2 regions of the Lysinibacillus sp. genome follow, and region 1 is predicted to be linked to the other one. Evidence: predicted binding sites of a transcription regulator. Region 1 holds the regulator's gene; the other holds the start of a gene.
What was found. The regulator CtsR, encoded in region 1, represses protease genes until heat stress. The targets are predictions, from matches to a motif close to ATGGTCAATAAAGGTCAAACA.
Positions count from the first base shown of each region.

Region 1 (15,063 bases):
AACTTGGTTTCTTCTAATTTGTAGGGAGGTGCATGAGCGTGGTTGAACGTGTATTAGCTACGACAGAAGCGCTGGCACTAATCGAACTTTTAAAAGAGAAACATGGACCTGTTATGTTTCATCAATCAGGGGGATGCTGTGATGGCTCCTCACCTATGTGCTATCCAGAGGGTGATTTACTTTTAGGTGATCAGGATGTTTGTCTTGGAGAAATTGGTGGTTCTCCTTTCTACATGCACAAAAATCAGTATGATTACTGGAAGCATACACAAATCATACTGGATGTGGTGGATGGAAGAGGTGGTATGTTCTCGCTTGAGGGCGTAGAAGGAAAACGTTTTCTAACAAGGTCAAGAGCCTTCACACCAGAAGAGTTACAGGAGCTAGGGTTAATTTAACAAATATGTTACAGCGGCAAAGAATTCTGCCGCTGTTTTTTATCTTGATTCAAAGATTAATGAGGCTAAATTGTGTTTAATTTTTATGGAAAAGAGTATGTAAATCAATATTATGTGATGAATTTCTTAATAATAAAAATAGTTTTAATCGATCCTTTAAGGTCATAGTAAATAATAGTTTCCTGGTGGTTTTTCCTATCATCGTCAATCCCCCTTTTTATAGTTACTAATATTTCCTATTAAAACAAATAAATTAAGTAACATACATTAAATTAAGTTTACTTTTTATGTTAATTGTTACAAAGCGTGTGAATCTTTCTCACAATATGTAACGTAAAATGAGTAAAGGAGTGTGCTAAATATGGATTACGTGATGATTGAAAATACATTTACCAATACAGTAGAGGAAGTATCCAAAGCTGCGGGCTGGACAGTGGACCGTAAAATTATATTAGCTATTGCTAGTACATTTGTTGCGTCAGGGAAAACGTTTGATACAGCGAAGTATAAAAGTGTATTGCAAGAGATGAAGAAGCAGTCGTCGTGGATGTCTCCTTTACGATCAACAGTTGGATACAGCATTGCTGCTAATTTAATGGAACAAGAAAATGTTGAAAAGGCCGTAAAGGATTTATTAACAAATGTGAGTATCTTAAGGGACGCGAAATTTAGAAGTGGCAATTTTAGCTATATCGGAGCACAATTTTTGACAGAGGATGAAAAGGATAAAAAAGCACATGCACAGGCAGCTAGATCTTTGTTCGATGCAATCCGTAAACACCATCCATTTTTAACATCTTATGAAGATATTCCTTATGCAGTATTGCTAAGTAGCTCCAATGATGATGGTGAGTTACGTGCAGAAACAATGAATCGCTACTATAAAGAACTACGAACCTATAATTTTAACGCTGGTAATGAGCTTCAATGGCTATCGCAAGTATTAACTTTTTTATCACCTCAATTTGATGGTCAACTAGTACCAAATGTTGTGATGCTAAGAGATACGCTCAAAAAGCAAAATATTAAGGTCAGGGCTATGCACTATCCTTTACTTGGTTTTTTGGCCATACTAAATCTTAATAAAACACAACTACAAGATATCATTGATCTTCATCATGAATTAAAGGATTTGAAATTATTAAAATGGCACCGCGAATTTGTCCTGTTTATGGCTGTACAAATTTCCATTTACGACATGGCGAAGGTGCAAAAATCTCTATCCATGACCATTATGTCTTCCATTGAATTATTAATTCAAGCACAGCAAGCTGCGATGATGGCAGCGGTTAGTGCAGCCGCCATTGCTTCTAGTTCAAGTTCTTCGTGATAGAATAAGAAGGAACATATTATTTGGAGGTGCATTCAAGGATGAAGGAAACAAAACTGTGGATTAATGGTCAGTGGCAAGATACAGAGAAAAGCTATGAGCTAACATCTCCATATAGTGGTGAGGTTATTGCTCATATAGCAAAAGCATCGATTCAAGATGTAAAAAGAGCGATCGAAGGCGCACAGCAGGCATTCCAATTGTTTAAAAAAACAACAGCCTACGAGCGTGCCGAAATATTATATAAAGTCGTTGATATAATGCGACAACGTAAAGATGAATTGGCCGAGATTTTAGCATTAGAGGCAGGAAAACCGATAACAGCTGGAATAGCAGAAATCGACCGCACCATTGCAACTTATCAATTTGCAGCAGAAGGCGCAAAACAGGCAAAGGGTGAAACTGTGCCGATGGATGCAGCACCTGGAGCAGGGGATCGTATAGGATGGACAAAGCGCGAACCGTTGGGCGTTATTTCTGCCATTACACCGTTTAATTTTCCATTCAATTTAGTAGCACATAAATTAGGCCCGGCTTTCGCAGTGGGTAATACGGTAGTGTTAAAGCCAGCAACGCAAACACCATTAAGTGCTATTGTCATGGCTGATATTTTTCGTGAAGCAGGATTACCGGACGGAGCGCTACAGATTGTGACAGGAAGTGGTGGTGAGCTTAGTGATACACTTGTTACACATCCTTATGTCAAAAAGGTAACATTTACAGGTAGTGGTAAAGTAGGTTTGAAAATTAAGGAAAAAATAGGCCTGCGTAAAATAACATTAGAGCTAGGTTCTAATGCAGCGGTAATTGTCGAACCATCGACGCCAATCGATAAAATTATTAGTCGCTGTGTGAGCGGGGCCTTTAATTTTGCGGGACAAGTATGTATTTCATTACAACGTATTTATGTCCATTCTTCTATAGTTGATGAGTTTACTAAAGCATTTGTTGCAGAAACTGAAAAACTTATAGTAGGAGATCCATTAGATAAAAATACCGATGTTAGTGCGATGATTAATCCGAATGAAGTTGTAAGAATTAGGGATTGGATTAAGGAAGCTCAGGAACAAGGTGCAGTGATTGCAACTGGTGGTGTGTTTACAGAACGTTCTTTAACACCGACTGTTATGACGAATGTCACTGCTGATATGAAAATTGTTTGTCAGGAAACATTCGCACCAATCGTCTCAATTGTTTCATATGAAACATTAGACGACGCGATTCGACTTGTGAACGAGTCGGACCTTGGTTTAAATGCAGGTATTTACACGAATATATTATCCGACGCCCTTTATGCAGCAGACGAATTGCAAGCTGGTGCTGTCATTATTAATGATATTCCGACATTCAGGATAGATAACATGCCTTATGGTGGAGTGAAAATGAGTGGTTATGGACGTGAAGGAATTAAGTGGGCAATTGAAGAAATGACAGATATGAAATTTATTTCGATGAAAAAGTCATTCTAGATTTGCATCAGCTCTTTTTCTGCGATACGATGACGACAGAACATACATGAAGGGAAGTTGCATGAATTATGCCAAACAACGCTGTACCTATGAGCCAATCACGTACGGTTCAATCGCGTCTCGTATTACCCCCAGACACTAATAATCACAATTCTATATTTGGCGGAAGAGTGTTAGCTTATATTGATGAAATCGCTGCTATTACAGCAATGAAACATGCTAAGGGACTTGTAGTTACGGCTTCTATCGATTCGGTTGATTTTTTATCAGCCGCACATGTAGGAGATATTCTTGAAATCGAGAGTATTGTTTCGTCTACAGGACGTTCTTCAATGGAGGTTTATGTTCGCGTTGTTTCTCGCAATATTGAGACTGGTGAGGAAAAATTAACGACAGAATCATTTGTTACGATGGTTGCGGTAGATGAGAAAGGGAAACCAGTACCGGTTCCTGCGATTTACCCTGAAACAGATGAGGAAAAGCGTTTATTTGAAACAGGGCCAGCAAGACGAGAGCACCGTAAACAAAAACGTGCATTGCCACACTAAGTACAAGGGGAGCTCCACTATTAAAATAGTGAGGCTCCCTTTGTTATTTTACATATTTAGTTCGTTGACGACATTAATGAGCGAGTCAGAAGATGAAGAAACAAGGGTAGCACCTTGTGATAATTCAGTAATTAAATTAGAGATGGCTGAAATATCTCTAGATGTATTGACATATTGCTGTTGAATCCCTGCAACAGCATCTGCAATATCATTAAATGACTTGGATAAATTCTCTTGTGTATTGACACTATGCTGAATTTTTTGATCAACGTTGATAACAGAACTAGCCATGGTTGTAATATTACTTTCTGTTTCTTTAATGAGGTGAGAAACATTCTGCACGGCATTTTTTGTTTCCTCAGCAAGCTTACGTACTTCCTCGGCTACTACTGCGAATCCTTTACCGTGTTCTCCAGCCCGAGCAGCCTCTATCGATGCATTTAACGCTAATAAATTTGTTTGATCAGCAATGCCTGTAACAAGTCCAACAATCTCAGATATTTTTTGAGAAGAGGTACGTAGCTGATTCATCGTTACCTCAAGACTGTTAACACTTTGCAATATAACTTGGATTAAATCATTTTGTTCTTTAAGCTGCTGTTGACCACGTCTTGATTTTTCTTGAGTATCTGCAACGAAGCTCAACCCTTGTTTGGTCGCGACAGCAATATCATCAGTTTGTGAGGAAATTACTAGTAGTGAAGCGGCTGTTTCTTCACTAATCGCATTAAGCTCCTCTGCAGTACTTTGAATGGTCGTAACAAGTGCATTTTTTGTTGCATCGGCAGCTGTACGAATACGTTCTTCTTCTTTTTCATAGGCCTCAATTACAAGTTGTTGCTCAAAATTAATGATTTTACAAAAAGCGTTTATGGCACGAATAGCATCCTTTTTTGAAAGATCTACTTCATTCACAAAATTTGTGAAGGTAGAAGTGAGTGATTGGAATGATGCAATATACCATTTTGATTGTAACCCAATACGCACATGAGCCTCAGCAATTGCTTTTCTTTCGGCAATATAGGCATTATCAATATGACTTTCAAAAATATCACTTAAATGTTTATGTAATGTAATTTTTAAACGATCAATATGCGAAGTTCTATTAATAATATCAAGTAAATCTTGGCTCAAACTAATGGCTACATAAAATTGCTCCACCATTGCAGGGATTAAGTCCTTTGCTAAAGGTTGTAGTTGCTTAATAATCGCTAAATCCTCAATCGTTAAGTTTAAAAGTTGTAACTGTTTTTGGAGATTTGGATGATTCAATACATCTAGTTTTACATCGCTCTTAAAAATTTCTGGTGTTAATGAAATTGAGTAGCTAGAACTGCTTTTTTTTGAAAACCAACTCATTATTGTTTGCTCCATTCTTAATATCCATAATAAATTGAAAGTAAAAAGTACTTTTGAAATGTTTGTTTTGTAAATTTGATAAATAATTGGTACTAAATCTATTTTACTATTAATTGCTGAATATTTGGATAAAATTTTGGATATTTCTTTATTTTTTACTTTATTATCAGACCGTTTTGTGGCAAAGTACATTTGAATTTAAATGAGGAAACCTGTAAAATACGAACTGTTTAAACAGCTACTAATTGTTCGTAAAAAAGAAATAGAGGAGGTATTGCATGGAGAAAAAACGTTTTAAATTTGTTATTCCAGTCATGGTTATTGTCGCAATTGGTTCCATTTACATGTTACGAAACTATTATGCTGAGGTACCAGATGTTGAGCAATTATTAATTGCTGTATGTGCAACTTTAGGGTCTGGGGTATTAGCATACTTCTTATTCCCGCAACAAGGGGAAAATAAAATTGATGATCGTGGGCCGTATTAACAATAGATAAATAGCACTGCTCGTTTTTTCCAAAAAAAACGAGCAGTTTTTTGTCCTTATGGTTTAAAAAGTTTAAACCAGCCTTTATGTTTAAAGATAGCAAGCATAAAGATAACGATAATAATCATGATGCCAAGTACAATAAAATAGCTATATTGACCGTGAAGTTCAGGCATATTATCGAAATTCATCCCATAGACGCCAGCAATAAAAGTTAGCGGTATAAAGATGGTCGACACAATCGTTAAAGTCATCATAATACCATTCATACGACTTGAACTCATGGCCATATAACTATCGCGCATATCTGCTGTAAGTTCTCGATTGGATTCAACCATTTCTGTTAATTTAAGTAAATGGTCGTAGATATCTCCAAAATAAGCTCGTTCTGATTTATTTAATGAAAATCGATAAGAATTAAGCACCCGATATAAAAGGTCACGCATTGGTAAAATGGTACGTCTTAAGTCAAGCAAATCGCTTCGAAATTCGAAGACAATCTTCATAGCATTTACATTGCTTTGGTATGTAAGCTCGCCTTCTAGTGCATTTAAATGATCCTCAATTTTATAAACAAGAGGGAAATAACTATCAACGATTTTATCTATAGTTTGATAAGTTAGGTAAATAGTGCCACGTTCCCAATTCTTTGGCTGGTTTTCCAAAAGTTTTTGAACCCTCTCTATTTCGGGTACAGGGTTCTTATGGAATGTCACAATATATTTATTAGAGGCAAAGATATTTACCTCTTCCGCTCCTAATGTCTCTTCGTTTAATCGATGAATAACAAAAAAATGAAAATCATCGTAAAAATCGAGCTTTGGACGCTGTAAGCGCATTAAGCAATCTTCAATAGCTAGCGGGTGGAAATGAAAAAATGAATCCAGCAAGGATTCCTCCTCTGCAGTAGGACAGTTAAAATCAACCCAATACCATTCAAACTCTTGCTGATGTATAGTTTCCAAAGGGAAATCTTTTAGTAGTTGTTGTTTTTTTGTAATGCCAATGGTGCTTATCACAGCTTTCACCTCAAAGTTATTACTACAAAATATTTATTTAATGCTCCTCTTTAAAGCATACCCATCCACCAAACAAAGTAGTGGCAAAAAATCTACTAGGTTTTATAAAACCCGCTTTCTGTAACAATGTCACAATATCTTCTTCTCGCATAAAGGAAAGGGAGCGAATGGATTTTTCCATTTCTGCTACATCGGATACCGAAAGCTTTGTATGTTGTAACCAATAGGAACGCCATAAATCAAATTGAAGCTCTGTTTCGATCGAACCGGGTTCACCATATTTTGAGACAAGGACAAAGGGGGCACCGGGTTTTAAATGTTTTGCTATTTCTTTCAATGTCGATAGCTTATCCTCATAATCCTGAATAAAATGAAGGACGAGTACTAGGCTGGCTGCATCATAATTTTCAGTAGATAACTGAGTATCTAGTATTGTTCCTTGATGGTATGACATCCTATTGGTTAGTGATTTTAAACGTTCTTTAGCTATTTTGAGCATGGATTCTGAGGGATCAATGCCAGTAAATGACCAAAAGGGTCTGCCTTCTGCAAGTTGTAAAATCTCGTTGCCGCTTCCTGAACCTACGATTAAAATCTCAGCCTTTTCAGGCAATGTAGAATGATAAAAGGTTTGTATTAAACGAAGCATTGCATCATAGCTTGGTAAAGTACGACGAATACCTTTTTCATATTCATTTGCTAAAGTATTGTTAAATTCCATCATGCATCACTGCCTTCCAAAAAAATTTTTAAAAATCCAATTCAATGTGAAACTATTACGGGTATAGTTCCGTAAATAGAAGTACATAAAACATAAACAAAGGATAAGAAAGGGTTGATATATATGGAGAGTAAATGGTCTAAAGTAATCATACACGCTAGTGCATTTTTTGCGCCATGGTTAGTACCCATTATTTTCTTCTTAATTAGTTCTGATGAGGAAGTGAAAGCAATTTCCATTCAAGCATTGCTATTCCAAATCGTTATGGGAGTTTTAATTGCTATTTCTGTTGTTTTAAGCTTTGTCCTTATTGGATTACCGTTTTTACTTATTTTCGGCATTATGCTATTTGTTGTACCGATTATCGGTATCGTTAAAGCACTGTCTGATGAACCTTGGCGTTATCCAATAGTTGGACGTTGGGTATAAATTTTATAAACGCAAGTATATGCTAGTTGCATATGCTTGCGTTTTTTCTATGGCTAATAAGGGTACATTAAGTGTATGAGGAAATAGAAAACCGAACAGATATGATAAAAAAAGAGCTAGTTTCAAGAGCATAAAATAGCCAATTTCAGTACTTTTCATTTTCTATGGGCGAAATCATTGCAATTATTTTCAAGCGTTTTGTATAATATACTCAAAGAAAGTCAAAGATAGTCAAAGTCAGTGAAGCAAGCGAGGTGTATTCCTAAAATGCGTAATATATCAGACATCATAGAAGGTTACTTAAAGCAAGTACTTGAATTAGGTGGAGAAGGGCATATTGAAATTAAACGTAGTGAGATTGCTGATAAATTTCAATGTGTCCCATCACAAATAAATTATGTCATTAATACAAGATTTACTGCCGAGCGAGGTTACCTTGTTGAGAGCAAACGTGGTGGTGGTGGATACATTCGAATTTTACGTGTCCGCGCGAATTCACAGATTGATTTAATCGATGATGTTCTCAGGCAAATTGAAGGTGGAGCCTCACAAACGATGGCAGAGGATTTAATATATCGGCTTATCGATGAGCAGGTAATTTCAAAACGAGAAGCGAAATTAATGTTAGCAGCAATTGATCGCTCAACGATCGATTTACATCTCCCTCTAAGAGATACCATTCGATCAAAAATATTGCGAGCGATGCTGACAACAATCAAATATGAACAGCAAAAATAGTGAGGTGATGGGAATGATATGCGAACATTGTAAACAACGTAATGCAACAGTTACAGTAACACAAGTTCAAAATGGGCAAAAGGTGGAGCACCATTATTGTGACGTCTGCGCCTCACAGTTCCATCCATTTCATGCAGAATTTAAACAAGAGCCAGTTTCTATACAACAGTTATTATCAAACTGGTTTGGCTCACCAACGTGGCAAAAGGTTGGAGAAAAACAACAAGTACAACCACAACAGCAAACATGCCCACAATGTGGATTTTCGTATAAACAATTTTTAAAAGAAGGGAAATTTGGATGCCCAAGCTGTTATGACACATTTAGTGAGCATTTACCAAAGCTCTTTAATCGCATCCAGGCAGGACCCCAACACATCGGAAAAATGCCTGGCGCTCGCAGTAATGTGTATGTAATTAAAAAGCAAATTGAGGATATTCGTAAGCGAATGAAATCGGCTGTTGATGAAGAACAATTTGAAGAGGCGGCTAAGCTTCGAGATGAAGTCAAAGAGTTAGAGAAGCAGCTGCAATTTGAAGGTGGTGATGTGACATGATGATTGAATCATTTTTAGAGCGTGCGACGCCATCTTGGATGCATATCGAGGATGATTATTCAGATATTGTCATTAGTACACGTATTCGCCTTGCTCGAAATTTAGATGGTTATCGTTTTCCGCTGGCATTCTCAGAGAATGAAGCATTGCAAGTGGAGCAGGCAGTTACACATGCAGTAAGTGATAGCCCAACGCTTCAAAATGATTATGCTTATTTTGCTATAAAGGATTTAACACCTTTGCAGCGTCAAATTCTTGTCGAAAAGCACTTAATTAGTCCGCAATTAGCTAAAAAAGAACAAGTGGGCTCTATCCTACTTTCTGAAGATGAATCCGTTAGCATTATGGTGAATGAAGAAGATCATTTGCGCATTCAATGTATGACAGCAAGTTTTCAACTTCAAAGTGCTTATGAACAAGCAAATAAAATTGATCGTATTCTAGAGAAGGTATTACCTTACGCCTTCCGAGATACATTTGGCTATTTAACAAGTTGTCCGACGAATATTGGTACGGGTCTCCGAGCATCCGTCATGATGCATTTACCTGCCCTAACCTTAACGGGACAAATGAATCAAATTATTAATGCTATGACACGCTTAGGCATGACTGTAAGAGGTATATACGGAGAAGGCAGCGAAAATTTAGGCAATGTTTATCAAGTGTCTAACCAAATTACTCTTGGTAAGACAGAAGAGGACATTTTAGCAGATATCCAAAGTGTCGCTGAAAAGATTATTCAGAAAGAACGACATGCAAGAAGTAAATTGATGGAAAAAGCGGAGCTTGCTCTAGAAGATAGAGTATATCGAGCTTTAGGTACTCTAACTCATGCGAGAATTTTAACAAGTGAGGAAGCAGCTACCTGTCTATCTAATGTTCGTCTAGGTGTGGATTTAGAGTTGATTGCAGGTATTCATGCAACAACGTTAAATGAGTGTGTTGTCAGTATGCAACCAGGTTTTTTACAGCACTATGCAGGCGAGGCACTGCCCCCTGCTGAACGAGATCGTGTACGAGCAGAAATGCTTCGTGAGGCGTTATCTCGAGAATATACGAATAAGCCTATAAATGGGGAAAAAGGAGAGGATTTATATGATGTTTAATCGTTTTACACAACGCGCGCAAAAAGTATTACAGCTTGCTCAAGAAGAGGCTATTCGTTGGAAGCACGAATCTATTGGCACAGAGCATATTCTATTAGGGCTTATACGTGAAGGCGGCGGTATTGCTGCAAAAGCGTTAGAAGCTATTGATATTAGTCCTCAAAGAATTGAAGCTGGTATTGAAGAGTTAGTTGGTAAGGGTAAAGAAGACGTTGGCCCAATTGTTCATTATACGCCAAGAGCTAAGAAAGTAATTGAACTATCAGTTGACGAATCACGTAAATTAGGTCACTCATATATCGGCACGGAGCATTTGCTACTAGCCCTTATTCGTGAAGGAGAAGGGGTGGCAGCTCGTGTCCTAAATAACGCCGGTGTCGGTTTAAATAAAGCACGTCAACAAGTACTATTGCTACTAGGTAATAACGATAATGCACAATCTGGACAACAAGCAGCACAAGCTGCCAATACTCCAACATTAGATAGCCTAGCACGTGATTTAACACAAATTGCACGTGAAGGTACATTAGACCCTGTTATTGGTCGAAGTAAGGAAATTACACGTGTCATCGAGGTTTTATCACGTCGTACTAAAAATAACCCTGTATTGATTGGTGAGCCTGGTGTTGGTAAAACAGCTATTGCGGAGGGGCTAGCACAGCAAATTATAAATAACGAAGTGCCTGAAATCCTTCGTGACAAGCGAGTGATGACGCTCGATATGGGAACTGTCGTTGCTGGTACAAAATATCGTGGTGAATTTGAGGACCGTTTGAAAAAGGTAATGGATGAAATTCGCCAAGCTGGTAATATTATTTTATTTATCGATGAATTGCATACATTAATCGGTGCTGGTGGTGCAGAAGGTGCGATTGATGCATCCAATATTTTAAAACCATCTTTAGCACGAGGCGAGCTTCAATGTATTGGGGCAACTACGCTTGATGAATACCGTAAATATATTGAAAAGGATGCAGCATTAGAGCGTCGTTTCCAACCAATTCAAGTGGATGAACCAACAGTAGAAGAAGCGATTCAAATTATTCAAGGCTTACGTGATCGTTATGAAGCACATCACCGCGTAAAAATAACAGATGAAGCAATCGAAGCAGCTGCAAAAATGAGTGACAGATATATTTCTGACCGCTTCTTGCCAGATAAAGCGATTGACTTAATTGATGAGGCTGGTTCTAAAGTACGCTTACGTTCATTTGCAGTGCCACCAAACCTAAAGGCACTTGAAGATAAGCTTGAAAATGTTCGCTCGGAAAAAAATGCAGCCGTATCGGGCCAAGAGTTTGAAAAGGCAGCATCTCTAAGAGACACAGAGCAAAAGCTGAAAGATGAAATTGAAGCTACTCGGAAAAATTGGAAAGAAGAGCAAGGCAAAGCCGAATCAAAAGTGACTGTGGATGATGTTGCAGCAGTAGTATCGATGTGGACAGGAATCCCGGTAGCTAAAATTGCTTCCGAAGAATCATCGAAGTTGTTACAACTCGAAGAGGAATTACACAAACGTGTTGTTGGGCAAGGAGAAGCGGTAGAGGCCATTTCCCGTGCAATCCGCCGTGCAAGAGCAGGCTTAAAAGATCCAAAACGACCAATCGGTTCATTTATCTTCTTAGGACCTACAGGTGTTGGTAAAACAGAGCTTGCAAGAGCGCTTGCTGAAGTAATGTTTGGTGATGAAGATGCTATGATACGTGTCGATATGTCTGAATATATGGAGAAACATTCGACTTCACGCCTAGTAGGTTCACCTCCAGGCTATGTAGGCTTCGATGATGGTGGTCAACTGACTGAAAAAGTTCGTCGTAAACCTTATTCAGTAGTATTATTAGATGAAATTGAAAAAGCACACCCTGATGTGTTCAATATTCTTCTGCAAGTTCTTGAAGATGGTCGTTTAACAGACTCTAAGGGGCGTGTTGTAGACTTCCGCAATACAGTGGTTATTATGACATCTAACGTTGGTGCTGATGCTTTAAAATATCAAAAGAGCCTTGGTTTCAATGTAGGCGGTGCTGCATCTAAACATAAAGACATGAAGGGTACAATGCTAGAAGAATTGAAAAAAGCATTCCGCCCAGAGTTCTTAAACCGTATCGATGAAATGATTGTCTTCCACTCATTAGAAAAAGAGCATTTAAAAGAGATCATTGCAATGATGGGCAATGCATTAACGAAACGCTTAAAAGAGCAAGATATTTCGTTAGAGCTAACAGATGCAGCCCTTGAGAAAATTGCAGAGGAAGGCTATGACCCTCAATACGGTGCGCGTCCACTACGCCGTGCATTACAAAAACAAGTAGAGGATCGATTATCCGAAGAATTGCTTAAAGGTAACGTAGAAAAGGGTAATCAAGTAGTCATTGATTATGTAAATGATGAATTTGTTGTGAAGAAAAAAGAGGGAGTTTCTATCTCTAAATAATTTCATGTAAAGACAGCGAGGCTTTAGGTGCCAAGCTGTCTTTTTTTCTGTACAATTGATGATAAGAACAAATATTCGAGGTGAAAAGAATTTGGCGAAGAAAAAAACGAAATTCGTATGCTCGGGCTGTGGCTATGAATCTGCTAAATGGATGGGTAGATGTCCAGGATGTGGAGAATGGAATAAAATGGTGGAAGAAGTAGAAGTCGTAGCAAAAGGACCACGTGGCGCATTTCAACATTCTGCTACAGTAACCCAGAAAGCCCTTCCGATTATACAGGTTGAAGCAACTGAAGAATCCCGTGTTGCGACGGAAATGGGCGAATTGAACCGCGTTCTAGGTGGTGGCATCGTACCGGGCTCTCTAGTGTTAATAGGTGGTGATCCTGGGATAGGGAAATCTACTTTATTATTACAAGTTTCGGCTTTACTTTCGAATAAGGGGCATCGTGTACTTTATATTTCGGGTGAGGAATCCATTCGTCAAACGAAGTTACGCGCAGAGCGTTTGGGGGTTGTTTCCCAGGAGCTTTACATCTATTCCGAAACGAACCTTGAATTTTTAAACCAAACAATTGATGAAGTACAGCCGAAATTTGTCATTGTCGACTCGATTCAAACGGTCTTCCATCCAGAGGTAACGAGTGCACCAGGAAGTGTCTCACAGGTCCGTGAATGTACAGCAGAGCTTATGAGAATTGCTAAGACAAAGGGTATTGCAATTTTCTTAGTTGGACATGTAACAAAAGAAGGACAAATTGCCGGGCCTCGCATTTTAGAGCATATGGTGGATACCGTATTGTATTTTGAAGGGGAAAGACATCATAACCATCGTATTCTACGAAGCCAAAAAAACCGCTTTGGCTCCACAAATGAAATTGCGATATTTGAGATGCTTCAAGGAGGTTTAAAAGAAGTTTTAAATCCTTCTGAGCTATTTTTGCAGGAGCGCTCACAAGGAGCTGCGGGCTCAACTATCGTTGCATCGATGGAGGGGACAAGGCCAATTCTTGTTGAGATTCAGTCTTTAGTTACACCTACAAGCTTTAACTATCCTAAACGTATGGCTACTGGTGTTGACCAAAACCGCGTGCAACTACTAATGGCAGTACTAGAAAAGCGGATGGGTCTCATGCTACAAGCCCAGGACGCATATATTAAAGTTGCTGGTGGCGTCAAACTGGATGAGCCAGCTATTGATTTAGCTGTTTTAACTAGCATTGTCTCTAGTTTTAAGGATCAAGCAGTACGAGCAACGGACTGTTTTATTGGTGAAGTAGGGCTAACAGGTGAGGTGCGTCGTGTATCCCGTATAGAACAACGTGTTATTGAGGCAGCGAAGCTAGGTTTTAAAAGAGCCTTTATTCCCGCATCTAATATTGGTGGTTGGGATTTTCCACAGGGAATTGAAATTGTCGGTGTAGAAACGATAAAAGATGCGCTTAATGCCTGCTTCAGAGAGTTGTAAAAAAATGTGCATGTTGGATATTATTCTGACATGCATTTTTTCCTTCATTTTTGACGATGAATTCGGAAACTCAAGTAAGGGGATAAACGTCCTTGTTTATAGTAAGAAAAGAGTTATGAAGAAATAATATAAAACAAACTAAAATGGATGTTTGAAGAATTTTATGTAAATAATTTATCTAAGTTCAGGAACATTAAAAATAATGATATTTGATGACCTGATGAAAGATTTTCTACTGTAAACTATGTATAATCTTAACTAACAATAGGAGGTGACAGCTTGTGAAAAAATTTGTTCAAATTGCGTTTTTACTGATTGGAGGAGCATTAGGCCTTGTTTTCTTACCGCCATTATACGAATTGCTTCATCTATCATCTAATCCTTGGCTAGATAATCCTTACGTATCGGTAGCATTAGGCGCACTTTTACTTTTTACCCTTTCGTTTGCATTTTCCGATTATTTTGTGAAGCTCATTAGCTGGATGGAAGAGGTCCTGTTTAAGGTCCCTGTCGGAGATTTATTATTTGGTACGCTTGGTTTAATAATTGGCCTTATAGTCGCTTATTTTTTAGGCTTTGCTATCGATAGTGTGCAAATTCCTGTTATTACAGAGGTACTCCCTATTATCCTGTCATTTGTATTAGGGTATTTAGGCTTTCGTCTTGGTTTTAGAAAAAGAGATGAATTAATACAGCTTTTTACCTTACGGAGTAATAATACAAAGAAAAAAGCTACTGAAGGTGCTGAGATCCCAGAAGTACGAGGGAGCTATAAGCTGCTAGATACGAGCGTTATTATTGATGGTCGTATTGCGGATATTTCAGAAACAGGCTTCATAGAAGGTATCCTAGTTGTACCCCAATTTGTCCTCACGGAGCTTCAGCATATTGCGGATTCTTCTGATACGTTAAAACGCACAAGAGGTCGTCGTGGTTTAGATATTTTAAGAAAACTCCAAGATGAGCGTAAGACAAAAGTTGAGATAACGGACGAGGATTT
Region 1 is NZ_DAMDAY010000072.1:6,634-21,696, forward strand. It holds gene adh (aldehyde dehydrogenase) at 1-17, shown strand, start outside; gene RT445_RS14930 (DUF779 domain-containing protein) at 39-398, shown strand; gene RT445_RS14935 (DUF4003 family protein) at 760-1,728, shown strand; gene RT445_RS14940 (aldehyde dehydrogenase family protein) at 1,770-3,197, shown strand; gene RT445_RS14945 (acyl-CoA thioesterase) at 3,266-3,745, shown strand; gene RT445_RS23680 (methyl-accepting chemotaxis protein) at 3,794-4,390, opposite strand; partial or broken gene RT445_RS23685 (protoglobin family protein) at 4,559-5,296, opposite strand; gene RT445_RS14955 (hypothetical protein) at 5,383-5,592, shown strand; gene corA (magnesium/cobalt transporter CorA) at 5,649-6,611, opposite strand; gene RT445_RS14965 (class I SAM-dependent methyltransferase) at 6,649-7,335, opposite strand; gene RT445_RS14970 (DUF4870 domain-containing protein) at 7,456-7,761, shown strand; gene RT445_RS14975 (CtsR family transcriptional regulator) at 8,029-8,499, shown strand; gene RT445_RS14980 (UvrB/UvrC motif-containing protein) at 8,513-9,055, shown strand; gene mcsB (protein-arginine kinase McsB) at 9,052-10,161, shown strand; gene RT445_RS14990 (ATP-dependent Clp protease ATP-binding subunit) at 10,151-12,595, shown strand; gene radA (DNA repair protein RadA) at 12,687-14,063, shown strand; partial or broken gene RT445_RS15000 (PIN/TRAM domain-containing protein) at 14,345-15,063, shown strand, end outside.

Region 2 (15,063 bases), on a different contig from region 1:
ATGGCTGAAAGGTGTGAAAGTATGCTAACGAAACGTATTATCCCATGTCTTGATGTGAAGGAAGGTCGGGTTGTAAAGGGCATACAATTTGAATCTATTCGTGATGCAGGTGATCCAGTAGAGCTTGCGCAGTTCTATGATGAACAAGGGGCAGATGAGCTTGTCTTTCTAGATATTTCTGCTTCACATGAAGGTCGCCAAACGATGGTAGACGTTGTTCGTCAAACAGCTGCTACACTTGCCATTCCTTTTACAGTAGGTGGTGGTATTCGTACATTGGATGATATGAAACGTATTTTACGTGCGGGTGCTGATAAAGTATCAATCAATACTTCTGCTTTGGAGCGACCAGCCCTTATCCAAGAAGGCTCCGATTTCTTTGGTGCACAATGTATCGTAGTAGCAATTGATGCTCGCTATAGTGAAGTGGACGGCACGTGGATGGTTTATACACATGGTGGGCGTAACAAAACAGCTTGGTCGGCTATTGATTGGGCAAAGGAAGCTGTACGTTTAGGAGCAGGTGAAATTTTATTAACAAGCATGAATCAAGATGGAGAAAAGTCCGGTTTTGATTTAGCTTTAACAAAAGCGGTACGAGAGGCAGTAACAGTCCCGGTTATTGCTAGTGGTGGAGCAGGACATGCCGAGCATTTTTACGAAGTATTAGCACAAGAGGTAGATGCAGATGCTGCACTGGCAGCTTCGATCTTCCATTACAAGGAAACAAGCGTAGCACAAGTAAAAGAATACCTACGTGAAAAAGGAGTGGCAATAAGATGATAGAGAACATCCAATTCGATGAGCGAGGTCTTGTTACAGCTGTTGTACAAGATGCCAATACAAAAGAAGTGCTAACGGTAGCTTATATGAATCAAGAGTCATTGGCTAAAACAATTCAATCAGGAGAAACTTGGTTTTATTCTCGTTCGCGCCAAGAGCTTTGGCATAAAGGGGCTACAAGTGGTCATACGCAACAAGTAGTATCCATAAAAGCAGACTGTGATCAAGATGCCTTAGTGGTGGAAGTTCTACCAGCTGGACCAGCCTGTCATAACGGTACAACTTCTTGCTTTACGGAGGTTATTCAACAATATGATAAGGTAGGCTCCGTGGACATTATCTCTAAACTTGCACGTGTGATTGAAAAGCGTGAGCAGGAAATGCCAGAGGGAGCATATACTACATATTTATTTGATAAGGGTATTGATAAAATCTGTAAAAAGGTTGGAGAAGAAGCGACGGAGGTTGTCATAGGGGCTAAAAACCGAGATGCTGAGGAAGTAAAATGGGAGGCAGCTGATCTGCTGTATCACCTTCTCGTTTTACTGCAAGAACAAAAGATAAGTATTTATGATGTACTACATGTGTTGGAAAAACGTCACGAGGAGAAATAACAGCATATTATTGATTGTATGGTATAATAGAGATTACTGTGTAAAGGAACGTGAAATACGTTCCTTATTTCTTGTTTCGGAGGAAATATATTGGAAAAGAAACGTCAAAATGAGACTCAATCGAATATAGTGTCGTTCATTCCAACAGGCGACTATTATTATAAAAAATCAATTCAAGCTATGAACAGTGGTCAAATGAATAAGGCTTATAAATATTTACAGCGTGCGGTAGATTTAAGTCCTGATGATCCAATGATTAACTTGCAGCTAGCCATAGTAGAGTTAGAGGGTCAACGTTTTGAGGAAGCGTATGATCTGCTTCGTCATGCTTATCAAATTGATCCAGATAATCCTGAAATCATATTTTATATGGCAGAGGTATCTGGGTGTGTAGGCATAATGCATGATGCTAAACGCTTTGCGGAAGAATACTTAAAGTTAGAGCCAGAAGGTGCTTATGCGGATGAGGCAGCAGAAATATTAGAATTCGTCGCTTTTGAGCAGGACGATTTAGAAGAACTTGAAGGCTCAGGTGAGGATTTATATCGCCAGGAGCAGGCTCGTCGTTGTATGGAAAAGGGAGATTTCCCAGAAGCTATTAATATTTTAGAAGATTTAATTGAAGATCGCCCAGCATTTTGGTCTGCCTATAATAATTTAGCGCTCGCTTATTTTTATGTTGGAGAAGAAGAACAAGCAAAAGCTCTCTTACATACAGTGCTACGTGAAAATAAGGGCAACTTACATGCGCTATGTAATTTAACGGTGATTGCGTATTATGAAAAGAATGAAGAAGACTTACAAGCGCTATTAAATGTGCTTGTTAAAATTCAGCCTTATACATGGGAGCATCGTTATAAGCTTGGAGCGACATTAGCCTTAATAGGGCAATACGAATTAGCCTATAAGTGGTTACGCAGTATGCAAAAGAGAGGCTATGTTGGAGATGCAGGTTTTTACTTTTGGTTATCCCATGCTGCATATTTCTCAGATCATGTGGAGATTTCGAAAAGTGCTTGGGATCAGCTTCTAGAGCTAGATCCAGACAAAGAAGGCTTTGAGCCATGGCGCCAACAGGAGAATGAATTTGCTCTGGATGCCTTGGAGCATGATCGTGATTTTATTGTTGAAAAATTAGAAAGTTCTTATACAAGTGAACGTATTTTTGGGTTGTTTTTATTGAAAGGAACTGCCCATAAGCAAGAAATTATCGCCCATCCGAAATGGGTCAATATTGAACAATTAGGCTCATTCGAGAAGTTATTTTTGGCTTACGCACTGGGTCATGAATTTGATAAGAAAAATAAAGTAGAAGCAAGCTTTTTACGTGCAGTCCATGTGTCAGAAATTTTATTAGAACAGTATGGAAAGCTATCATCACTGATTGTTCCAATGTTTCAGATGTGGTTTGTACTTTGTGAACAAGCTTTAGTACAAAATTATCGTTTTACTAATCCTGCAGCGATTGCGGGAGCAAATGACTATTTGTTTAAATCTTCACAGATGCTCAAAGTAACAAAAAAAGAAATAGCTCAACAATATGGGGTTTCTGTTTCCACTTTAACGAAGTATATTGATGAAATCTTAACATTTTTACCTGATAGTCATAATTAGCGTGTGAGCAACATAGTTGAATAACTTTATACTTTCACATACGATGAACATACTAACGTTATCACCAATATTCCTTGGCGACATTGCGTTTTATAACCGTCCTATCCGCCAAGGGCTTTATCTTCTTCAATAGGTGACGTTACACTTAATGAAGATAAAAAGTATTTTGTTTAGGGGGAAGTATTTATGTCGGAAGAAAAAATTTATGATGTAGTAATCATTGGTGCAGGTCCTGCAGGGATGACTGCTGCTGTCTATACATCTCGTGCAAATTTATCAACATTAATGATTGAACGTGGTATTCCTGGTGGGCAAATGGCTAACACAGAAGAAGTAGAAAATTACCCAGGTTTTGATACAATTTTAGGGCCAGAGCTTTCTACAAAAATGTTTGAGCACGCTAAAAAATTTGGTGCTGAATATGCCTACGGTGATGTAACAGAAATCATTGATGGTGAAGAATATAAAACCATTAAATCAGGTGCAAAAGAATATAAAACACGTGCCATTATCATTACAACAGGAGCAGAGTATAAAAAAATGGGTGTGCCAGGTGAAAAAGAACTTGGCGGCCGTGGCGTCAGCTACTGTGCAGTATGTGATGGGGCATTCTTTAAACAAAAAAATCTAGTCGTTGTAGGTGGAGGAGATTCAGCTGTTGAAGAGGGTGTTTATCTGACTCGCTTTGCTGATAAAGTCACAATTGTCCACCGTCGCGATAAATTACGTGCTCAAAAAATTCTGCAAGATCGTGCTTTTGCTAACGACAAAATTGATTTCATTTGGAATGCAACTGTAAAAGAAATTAATGAGGCTAATGGTAAAGTTGGTAGTGTAACACTACAATCAACTGTTGATGGTACAGAATCTGAATTTGCAACAGATGGTGTCTTTGTATACATTGGAATGTTACCTTTAACTAAACCATTTGAATCATTAGGTATTTTAAATGATGCTGGTTATATTTTGACAAATGACAATATGGAAACAACAATCCCAGGTATTTTTGCTGCTGGAGATGTTCGTGAAAAATCACTTCGTCAAATTGTCACAGCAACAGGTGATGGTAGTATTGCTGCACAAGCTGTACAGCATTATGTAGAAGAACTATTAGAAAAAATTAATGCCTAACATGGCTTTTAAGGAAAAAAATACAATTTTAATGTGGTTTTAATATTGCTGTAACTTGAATGACATATAAAAGGTGTATGATTAAACATGTAATTAGCAATCCCCCTTTTATTTTGTTAGTAGGTTGTTTCCGCCTCAATAGGTGGGAGCAACCTACTTTTTTATTTGTATTGATCATGATGTTATTTACATTGTTTTACTAAATGAAGAGAACACCTCTTAAGCGTCATCTAGCGGAATGACGATCATTCCAGTAAGGATATTTAATTTATAAAAAGCGTAAGTTATGCCCACAAATAATTCACAATGCTTGAATAAAACTAAATTGTTAATTGTCTTTGCTAGAGAGTTGTAAATGAGGACAAATCTTGCAAGGTCTTGCTATAATGGAGAGTAGAATGCAAAAGTGATTAGAGGTGTGCCTATGCAAAGAATTGCAAATTTAATTGCCGTAAAAGACGGTAAAGTATTATTACTTCAGAAACCAAGACGAGGCTGGTATGTTGCTCCAGGAGGCAAAATGGAGAGCGGTGAGTCTATCTTTGAGGCTGCTGTCCGTGAGTTTCAAGAAGAGACAAATGTTACACCTTTGAATGTTCATTTAAAGGGTGTTTATACAATGATCATTAAAGAAAACAATGATGTTGTGGACGAATGGATGCTCTATACATTTGTTGCAAAGGATGTAGAAGGTATACCATTTGAAGAAACGAGAGAAGGCAAGCTTGCATGGCACCCAGTTGAGGATTTAGCACATTTGCCAATGGCTGAAGGAGATCGAACTAATTTACAATTTGCCGTTTCACAAACAGGTATTCAATATGGCACGTTTGACTATACAACGAATTTTGAATTACTTCATCAGAAAATACAAATATCAAAAGAACAATAAAGGAGTTGCATGACAGTGGTGGTTGAAAGCCAACAAAGTACACATGAATTGGTTATTATTACAGGAATGTCTGGAGCTGGAAAGACCGTGGCTATTCAAAGCTTTGAGGATTTAGGGTATTACTGTATTGATAATTTACCACCTGCGTTACTTACAACTTTTTTAACTCTGCTAAGAGATTCTGGTAAAAATAGTACGCGTATCGCGGCGGTAATGGATATGCGTGGTGGCGATTTTTTTGATGCTCTAATTGGCGCATTAGACCATATACTAAAAGAAGGCGATATTGTAGCTCGTATTTTATTTTTAGATGCAGACGATGCCACATTAGTCAGACGCTATAAAGAAACAAGGCGTGCCCATCCATTAGCAGTAAATGGTTTACCATTAGATGGAATCAAACATGAACGTGCACTCTTATCTGAAGTAAAAGGCCGTGCTAATTTCGTTTATAACACATCTAACATGAAGCCAAAGCAACTGCGCGAAAGAATTGTCAAAGAATTTGCTAGTGATGCGGATACTATTTTTACTGTTAACATCATGTCCTTTGGCTTTAAGCATGGTATGCCCATTGATGCTGATTTAGTATTCGATGTGCGTTTTCTTAAAAATCCATATTATGTGGAGGAACTGCGTCCTAAAACGGGTCTTCAAACAGAGGTATCCTCTTATGTTTTAGCTTTGGAAGATACACAAATACTCATCCAAAAACTAACGGATTTATTAGACTTTATGATTCCTCTTTATCGACAAGAAGGTAAATCTCAACTTGTCATTGCTTTCGGTTGTACTGGGGGGCAGCATCGCTCAGTGACGTTAGCAGAATTTTTTGGTGCCTATTTTGCAGGCAAGGAAAATACGGTTATTACGCATCGTGATATTAATCGTAGAAAGGAATGAGTGAATGGGGAAAAAGCAAACAAAGCTTGTGGTAATAGGTGGTGGCACAGGACTTTCTACGTTACTGCGCGGGCTTAAGCATCATCCATTTGATATTACTGCTATTGTAACAGTGGCAGATGATGGTGGTTCTTCTGGCCGTTTACGTGATGACTACGATATTCCACCACCTGGTGATGTTCGCAATGTCATTGCAGCATTATCAGATATTGAGCCACTTGTTGAGCAAATGTTTCAGTACCGTTTTTCAGCATCAGAGGATTTACGAGGACATTCTTTGGGAAACTTAATGCTTACAGCTCTTACTGATATTACAGGCGATTTCAGCCATGCTATAAGTGAAATGGGAAAGGTTTTAAAAGTTCATGGTCGCGTTATACCAGCTGCAAATAAAAAAATAAACCTACATGCTGTGCTAGAGGATGGTTCAATTATCGAAGGAGAATCCAAAATACCAACAGCAACAAAGCGCATTAATCGCGTTTTTTTAGTACCTGAAAATGTGCAACCGTTACCAGAAGCTATTCGTGCCATACATCGTGCAGACTATATTTTAATCGGTCCTGGAAGCTTGTATACAAGTATCATTCCCAATTTGCTTGTGAAGGAGATTGGTGAAGCTGTAGTGAAAGCAAAAGGAAGAAAAATATATGTTTGTAATTTAATGACGCAAAAAGGTGAAACCATTTCTTATACAGCAGGCGATCATGTAGCAGCCATACATAAGCATGTTGGCAACGATTTTATTGATTCTATTTTAGTAAATGATGAAGAACTGCCAATTCCAGTAAAAGAACTGTATAAAGAAGAAAGAGCTGAACCAGTAACATTTGATGTGGCAAAGCTTGAAAGTATGGGTTTAGAGGTAATTAAACGTGACATTGCGACTATTAGGCAGGATGGAACTGTTCGACATAATGCTGCAAATGTTGCAGAATGGCTAGTAGATTACGCTGATATTTACCATCAAAAGGTAAATAGACCGATTATAGAAACATAATACGTTTATTGTATATGGTAAGATAACATATACATAGAAATATGATTGAAAGGGGGGCGTGATATGTCTTTTGCTTCTGAAACGAAAAAAGAACTGACGCAAATAGAAGCGGACAATCATTGTATGAAAGCAGAAGTTTCTGCCCTAATTCGTATGAATGGTTCATTATCCTTTGCAAATAAACAACTAAGCTTAGACGTGCAAACTGAAAACGCTGCAATAGCTAGAAGATTATATACGATTATGAAAAAGTTATATCCATACAATGTGGAATTACTAGTTCGCAAGAAAATGCGACTTAAAAAAAATAATGTGTATATATGCCGTGTAAGAGAAGGTGCACGTGAGCTGTTAATTGATTTAGAAATCATCTCAGACGACTTTCAATTTAATCATACAATCTCGAGAGAGCTCATTAAAAAGAGTGGACAAAAAAGAGCGTATTTAAGAGGTGCATTTTTAGCAGGAGGTTCTGTCAATAATCCAGAAACATCAGCCTATCATTTAGAGATATATTCTTTATATAAAGAGCATGGTGAAGCATTAATGGATTTAATGAATGAATTTGAGCTCAATGCTAAAACAATTGAACGGAAAAAAGGTTTTGTGACGTATTTAAAGGAAGCAGAAAAAATTTCAGATTTCCTTAATATTGTTGGTGCCCACCAGGCTATGATGAAGTTTGAAGATGTTCGGATATTGCGAGATATGCGCAATAGTGTCAACCGTATTGTAAACTGTGAAACAGCCAATTTAAATAAGACCATAGGTGCTGCATTACGGCAAGTGGAGAATATTCGATTTATTGAAAATTCGATTGGCCTTGATCAACTGCCAGAGAAGCTTCGTGAAATAGCACGTCTACGTGTAGAATACCAAGATGTTACGTTAAAAGAGCTTGGTGAAATGGTTTCCAGTGGAACGGTTAGTAAATCAGGCGTTAACCATCGATTAAGAAAAATTGACGAAATTGCGGAAGCATTAAGACGCGGTGAAAAAATAGGTGGTTAAGTTTTCATACTTTTCAGGTATGAATGTCATGCGTAATCGCTTATTGTTCTTTTGCTAGTAAGTAAGGTAAGATAAAACTAATAGATGAACGGTAGTGAAGGGGAGTTTTGAGAATGATTGAGAGAAGAGTCCAGGTCAAATTAAAATTAGGACTACAAGCTAGACAAGCAGCACTATTTGTGCAAGAAGCAAATCGTTTTAGTGCTGATATCTTTCTAGAAAAAGATGAGAAAAAAGTAAATGCGAAATCCATTATGGGTGTCATGAGTCTAGCTGTCGCTAAAGGTACCGAAGTTACTTTAAGCAGTGAAGGCAACGATGCCGAGCAAGCGGTTACAGCATTGGCAACACTTATCGAAAAAGAAGATTAAACATTTGTAATATTATCGAACATAAAGGCACCACAGAGCAATTCTGTGGTGCCTTCATGTTGTTGAATAAATGTTCCGTTCCGCCCGCGTCCTTTCCCCAGAGGCGTCCGATGAGCCGCTTCACTCATTACGTTCGCTCCTTATCTCATTTGTGACGTTGATCCTCTAGGAGTAACGCTTAAAATGAGTAGGGAGAACATTATCACCTTTCACAAAAAAATTTATTTTTCAACACAATAAAGGCATCACAGAGCAAATCTGTGATGCCTTCTGTTTTTTATTTATTATCGCTACGATGCATAATATGGTCGATTAAACCGTATTCTTTAGCTCGCTCAGCAGTCATGAAGTTATCACGATCTGTGTCTCTTGCAATGACTTCAAGTGGTTGACCAGTGCGTTCAGATAAAATGCCGTTTAATTTTTCACGTAAGAATAAAATACGTTTAGCAGCAATTTCAATTTCCGTCGCTTGACCTTGTGCACCACCTAGTGGTTGGTGAATCATGACTTCTGCATTTGGTAATGCAAAACGTTTACCAGGTTCCCCAGCAGCAAGTAAGAATGCTCCCATTGACGCAGCCATACCAATACAAATTGTTTGAACCTGTGGCTTAATAATTTGCATTGTGTCGTAGATAGCCATACCAGCCGTAATTGATCCACCTGGTGAATTGATGTAAAGAGAGATATCTTTATCTGGATCTTCTGCTTGTAGGAAAAGAAGCTGTGCGACAATAGAGTTAGCTACATTGTCATCAATAGCACTTCCTAAAAGGATAATACGGTCTTTAAGCAGACGTGAGTAAATATCGTATGCACGTTCACCACGACTTGTTTGTTCAATAACTGTAGGAATTAAATTCATGTTAAATCCTCCTTAAAAAACTAAATTCGAATACCTTTGCTGAAATTTCCATTGTTATTTCAGCTGTATCCTTATCATACACATTATAGTCAGGGAAGGTCAAATATTAACCCTGCTAAAGTGAAATTAAAAAAAATATATTGTTTTTGCATTCTATGGTTGTATTTTGTGAGATACGTTTGTATAATAGTTAAGGTTATAAGTTTAAAGTACAGGACACTATTTTGCAGGTATGCTTCAAAAATGAGGATTATCTACATCATGCTTTTCGTAAGCCTAGAGTGAGTACTTTTTTTTTGTGCTTTTGCCCTCGTGGTGTAATGGATAACACGTAAGATTCCGGTTCTTGCACTGGGGGTTCGATTCCCTCCGAGGGCGCCATTTTACTGATTATAGATATACTTGTTATAGCTCGTCTCCTAATAAGTAGTTTAGCAGCCTGCTTAGTGGAGATAGAGAGGAAAAAGTAAGGGAATACTGTCCTAGTTGGCATTATTCCCCTATTTGTTCCTTTCAAACCTTCAAAAAAGCAACAACTCCAAATTATTTTTTAGTGAACATACTGTACGTGGACTAGTCATAGTCAAAAAAAGAATCCTTTCTGAGGGGATTCTTTTTTTTTGCCAAAATTTATCGAAAATTGGCATCGTTTATATTGTATATATATTAGTTTTAGGTTTGATTTCTTGTTATTTATACATGTTTTATCTAATTATATGCATTTAATATAAATTTATATGAAAAAATATTTAGTTTTATGTGAAAAGTTGTTGTCTAATTACTATAATGTTAATATAATTGACCTAATAGTCTAACATTTCCGAATTGCGAAAAATAATACGCATTTCGGAATATTATCGAAACAGGGGGAAAAACAATGAAAAAAACAGGATGGATGTTATTGATGATGATAGCAGCTTTAACATTAGCACTTGCAGGTTGCGGAACAAAAGATGATGCATCCTCAGGTAGTACACCTTCAGAAGATGGCGGAGATGGGAAGAAAGTATATAAAGTAGGTACAGAGGCTACTTTTGCACCTTTTGAATCTGTTGACGATTCAGGGAAAATTGTAGGGATTGATGTCGATATTTTACAAGCTATTGCGGATGAAATGGATTTTGAGGTTGAATGGAGTAATATTGGTTGGGAGCCTGTTTTCCAAACAATTAAAAATGGCGAAACAGATATCGGTGCTTCTGGGATCACAATTACGGAAGAGCGTAAAGAATCATTTGATTTTACAGAACCATACTATGAATCTCAATTACTAATCGTTGTTAAAGAAGATTCAAAGATTAAGTCATTAGAAGAACTAAAAGATAAAAAGGTATCCGTTCAAATTAATGCTACTGGTCATATGGCAGCGAAAAAGTTACAAGGTGAAGCAAGTACAAATATTATGGCTTTTGAAAGTCAGCCAATCGCTATTCAAGAGATGTTAAATGGAAACGTTGATGCAGCTATTGGAGATAATGCAGTAGTTTATGAATATATTAAAGCTCATCCAGATCAAAAACTAAAAGTAATTGAAGATGATGCATTCGAAAAAGAATACTATGGCTTTATGGTTCAAAAGGGGAATAAAGAGCTATTAGATAAATTAAATGAAGGTCTTAAAAAGATTAAAGAAAACGGAAAATTAAAAGAAATTACAGGTACGGATTTTCAGTAATAAATGAGTAGAGTGATGCCACTAGCACAGCTACTGTGCTGGCGGCTCATTTAATTTTCGTAACTTTAAAGGGGAATGGGGTTTTCGGATGGACATCTTTGACCTACGCTGGGACATTGTCTGGAACTACCGAGATATGTTTATACGAGGTATTGGCGTAACACTTATTTTGACACTTAGTGGTTATTTTGGAGGTATTCTATTAGGTCTATTTTTGGGCCTAGGAAAATTATCGAGTAAAAAATGGATTTATTGGCCATCTAAACTATATATCGATTTATTCCGTGGAACACCAATGCTTGTGCAAATTTTGTTAATACACTTAGCAGTGATTCCAACAATCTTTGGTCATTCTTTAGGCTATATGGTTTCAGGGATTACAGCACTAATTTTAAACTGTGCAGCTTACAATGCGGAAATCTTCCGTGCAGGTATTCAAAGTATTGCAAAAGGGCAAATGGAGGCAGCTCGTTCTCTTGGTTTAACGCATAACCAGGCGATGCGAAAGGTCATTTTACCGCAAGCATTTAGACGCATGATTCCACCGTTAGGGAATGAATTCATTGCATTATTAAAAGATTCATCATTAGTAACAGTTATTGCAGCACCAGATATTTTATATGCTAGTAAAGTAGTAGCAGGTGCAAGTTTCCGCTTCTGGGAACCGTACATCGTTGCTGCATTACTATACTTAGTTTTAACATATGGTGTAACGAAGATTGTCGCATTTATCGAGAAACGTTTTAGCAATAGTTATGTCCCTCGTAAAGCAGAAGGGCGGGAAGCAAGATGATAAAAATTGAGAACCTACACAAATATTTTGGCAAGCTTGAAGTATTAAAAGGAATCGATTATGAAATTCAAGAGAAACAGGTTGTCTGCGTCATTGGACCATCTGGTTCAGGGAAAAGTACATTTTTACGCTGCATCAATATGCTTGAAGAAGTGACAGATGGTGCTATTTATATTGAAAACGTAAAAATAAATGATCCTAAAACGAATATCAATGAAATTCGAGCTGAAGTTGGCATGGTGTTTCAACAATTTAACTTATTCCCTCATATGACAGTTCTCGATAATGTAACGATGGCACCTATGCAAATTCGTAAAATGAGTCGTCCAGATGCTGAAGCACTTGGACATGAGCTATTGAAAAAGGTTGGACTCGACAGCAAGGCTTATAATTATCCTGAGCAGCTTTCAGGTGGTCAGCAGCAGCGTGTAGCCATTGCACGTGCCTTAGCAATGAAGCCCAAAGCCATTCTATTTGACGAGCCTACTTCCGCACTCGATCCAGAAATGGTAAAAGAGGTGCTAGATGTAATGAAAAATCTAGCTGCTGAAGGGATGACAATGGTTGTCGTTACCCATGAAATGGGGTTTGCTCGTGAAGTGGGCGATCGAGTTGTCTTTATGGATGGAGGCTTTATCGTAGAAGAAGGCTCTCCGGATGAATTGTTCGGCAATCCGCAAAACGAACGTACGAAGGCATTTTTAGGGAAAGTTCTATAATTAAAAAGACAGTCCATGGTGAGAATTACACCATGGACTGTTTTTTAATGAAGGGGATTAGATGTTGTGTCGTATGCATTAAGCATCGTTTGCATATCCTGTTCAGAGTACTGAGGCACCTGATAATAGCCATGCATATTTTGGTAAATCGATAATTCGTAAGCCATTTCGATGCAGTTTGGAATACTATCAGCAACAACACGACGAACAACAGGGTTTGTTGTCTCCATCGCCGCAGTAGTCATACATTTAGCTGCCCCTTTTTGAGCACCAAGTAAGAAACCAGAAATGGCTTCATCATTAATTTCATTGGCATTTTGCATTGGCTTTTTAGGTTGACCAGCATTTAAGCCGTATTTAAAGTCATTACCTGTCTCCATTTGATAACGCCCTGTTGGCACAGATGGATCATGTCCAGTTTTAAAGGACTCCACAATTGTATTGTACATACCTAGAGTGAAGTTATATTGGCGATCCAAAATGCTTAGTAGCTCTGGATCCTTTACATGTGGGCGTAAAATAATGGCTTGGTTCATACCAGCAATAATTTCGCCGATCGTTTCATGTATGTCCATCATTTCATGGCCACCATGATTTAGGCTATGTTGTTGATTGAAATTTGTTTGATTTGATGATTCGTTATAAAACGATTGTGACAAAAAAAACGCCTCCTCAAAGATATTTTGTTGCAGTATTTAGTATGTCGAGTCCATTCCATTTCATACGGTATAAATGTAAAAGCAAAAATGTAGACTAATGACAGAAGGAAAAGGAAGTTGAGGAGGCATTAAAATTTGAAAAAATCGTTCGGACCTATTGCTGTCATTGTTATTATTTTTGTGGTAATCGCTCTATTATTCATTCCTAAATATAATAGCCTGGTGTCGGCAGAGGAAAATGTTGATTCAAAATGGGCTCAAGTTGAGAATCAGCTCCAACGCCGTTTTGATTTAATCCCCAATTTAGTAGAATCTGTAAAAGGTTATGCCAATCATGAACAAGAAGTCATAACAAGTATAACGGAAGCACGTGCGCAAATGGGGAGTGCTAATTCACCGCAGGAGCAAGCTGTGGCAAATGATGCTTTAACTGGCGCACTAAGCAGATTACTTGTAGTAGTGGAAAATTACCCTAATTTAAAGGCCGATGCAAATTTCCGTCAGTTAATGGATGAATTAGCAGGCACAGAAAATCGTCTAGCTGTAGCACGTGAGGATTATAACAATGAGGTACAGCAATTTAATAAGCATGTTAAACGTTTCCCGGGTAATTTAGTTGCAGGGATGTTTGGATTCGAGCAAAAAGAATACTTTAAAGCGGCCGCAGGGGCTGACAAGGCGCCATCAATCGATTTTAGTCAATCATCAGGTACACACTAATGAAACGTTATATTGTACAGATTATCATCGTTTGCTCGGTGCTTCTTTTTTGTACGAATATGACGAAAGCAGCTATGCCATCACCAATGAAAAATACGTATATCCATGATTTTGCCAATGTTTTATCTGCAAATGTCAAAGAACAATTAAATCATTATTCAGAGCAGTTAGATCAAGGCACGGGTGCTGAGATTATGGTTGTCACAGTGGATAGTCTCAGCGGGCAGGAGCCGAAGATGTATGCAACCAAAATGATTCGCTCATGGGGAATAGGTGACAAAGAAAAAAATAATGGTGTCCTAATACTAGCCACTTTTGGTCAGGGTGAAGGCAATAATGATGTGGTAATAGCTGTTGGTCAGGGACTAGAGGGACCATTACCAGATGGTAAGCTAGGACGTATTTTAGATCATGCATTTTACCCATCTGCGAGTGAGGGAAACATTGATCAAGCCTTCCAAGCTACATATGCTGAAGTATTTCGCACTGTTGCGGAAGAGTATAATTGGAATGGTGAAGTACCTGTAGGAGCTAACGAGGGTGAAGATATGCCTGTTTGGTTAATCATCTTAATCATAATTGTTGTCCTCATCATATATTCGTTCTTTTCGAAAGGCGGTGGTGGTCCAAGAGCTGGGGGCTTTGGTGGTTTTCCTGGAAGCTTTGGTGGAGGTCGATCGAGTGGTGGAGGCTTTGGAGGCTTTGGTGGAGGATCTTCTGCAGGAGGAGGAGCAAGCAGAAAATTCTAATCTGTCTGTATTAGCGAACTAATCATATTAGTTCGCTTTCCTTATGGATATATTTAGTGACCTTATTCATTGACATTAATTACATTATTGGTATAATTTGGGTATATCGACAATCGGTATAACGTAAACTGATATAAGGAGGAATCATTTTGAAAAAAAGATTTTTATCTGCATCATTAGCGATAATATTAACAACATCTGTGGTCATTCCTACAACACTACAAGAAGTACGTGCTGCAGATGAAACGAACAGTGTCGTGGTAGCACAGGAGGAACGCATTTCAGCACAGGAATTTTTGAATTTAGCTGTAACAGCTTTAACATTCCAGCACGGATCAGAACCAATGCGCCAACAGATTATTGGGCAATGGGTAAAGGCTGGAGAGCTAACAGATTTAAGTTCGATGATAAAACGTGATGAGGTTGCTCGTATTTTAGTAAGGGCTATAAATAAAGAAGAGAAAGAAGCATCACTTGCTGAGTATTTAGAAAAGGCGAATAAACTTGGTTTATTTAATGGTGTGGTAAGTACTGAATTTATTTCTAAACAAGATGCAGTAA
Region 2 is NZ_DAMDAY010000012.1:6,988-22,050, reverse strand. It holds gene hisH (imidazole glycerol phosphate synthase subunit HisH) at 1-28, shown strand, start outside; gene hisF (imidazole glycerol phosphate synthase subunit HisF) at 22-783, shown strand; gene hisIE (bifunctional phosphoribosyl-AMP cyclohydrolase/phosphoribosyl-ATP diphosphatase HisIE) at 780-1,397, shown strand; gene RT445_RS04895 (tetratricopeptide repeat protein) at 1,488-3,011, shown strand; gene trxB (thioredoxin-disulfide reductase) at 3,198-4,142, shown strand; gene RT445_RS04885 (NUDIX hydrolase) at 4,567-5,034, shown strand; gene rapZ (RNase adapter RapZ) at 5,044-5,937, shown strand; gene RT445_RS04875 (gluconeogenesis factor YvcK family protein) at 5,942-6,937, shown strand; gene whiA (DNA-binding protein WhiA) at 7,001-7,948, shown strand; gene RT445_RS04865 (HPr family phosphocarrier protein) at 8,062-8,319, shown strand; gene RT445_RS04860 (hypothetical protein) at 8,316-8,447, opposite strand; gene clpP (ATP-dependent Clp endopeptidase proteolytic subunit ClpP) at 8,597-9,187, opposite strand; tRNA gene RT445_RS04850 (tRNA-Arg) at 9,494-9,568, shown strand; gene RT445_RS04845 (basic amino acid ABC transporter substrate-binding protein) at 10,065-10,862, shown strand; gene RT445_RS04840 (amino acid ABC transporter permease) at 10,951-11,655, shown strand; gene RT445_RS04835 (amino acid ABC transporter ATP-binding protein) at 11,652-12,374, shown strand; gene RT445_RS04830 (spore coat protein) at 12,419-13,033, opposite strand; gene RT445_RS04825 (LemA family protein) at 13,169-13,753, shown strand; gene RT445_RS04820 (TPM domain-containing protein) at 13,753-14,502, shown strand; gene RT445_RS04815 (S9 family peptidase) at 14,652-15,063, shown strand, end outside.
Region 2: the regulator CtsR is predicted to act here: its motif matches at 9,273-9,293, upstream of clpP (ATP-dependent Clp endopeptidase proteolytic subunit ClpP).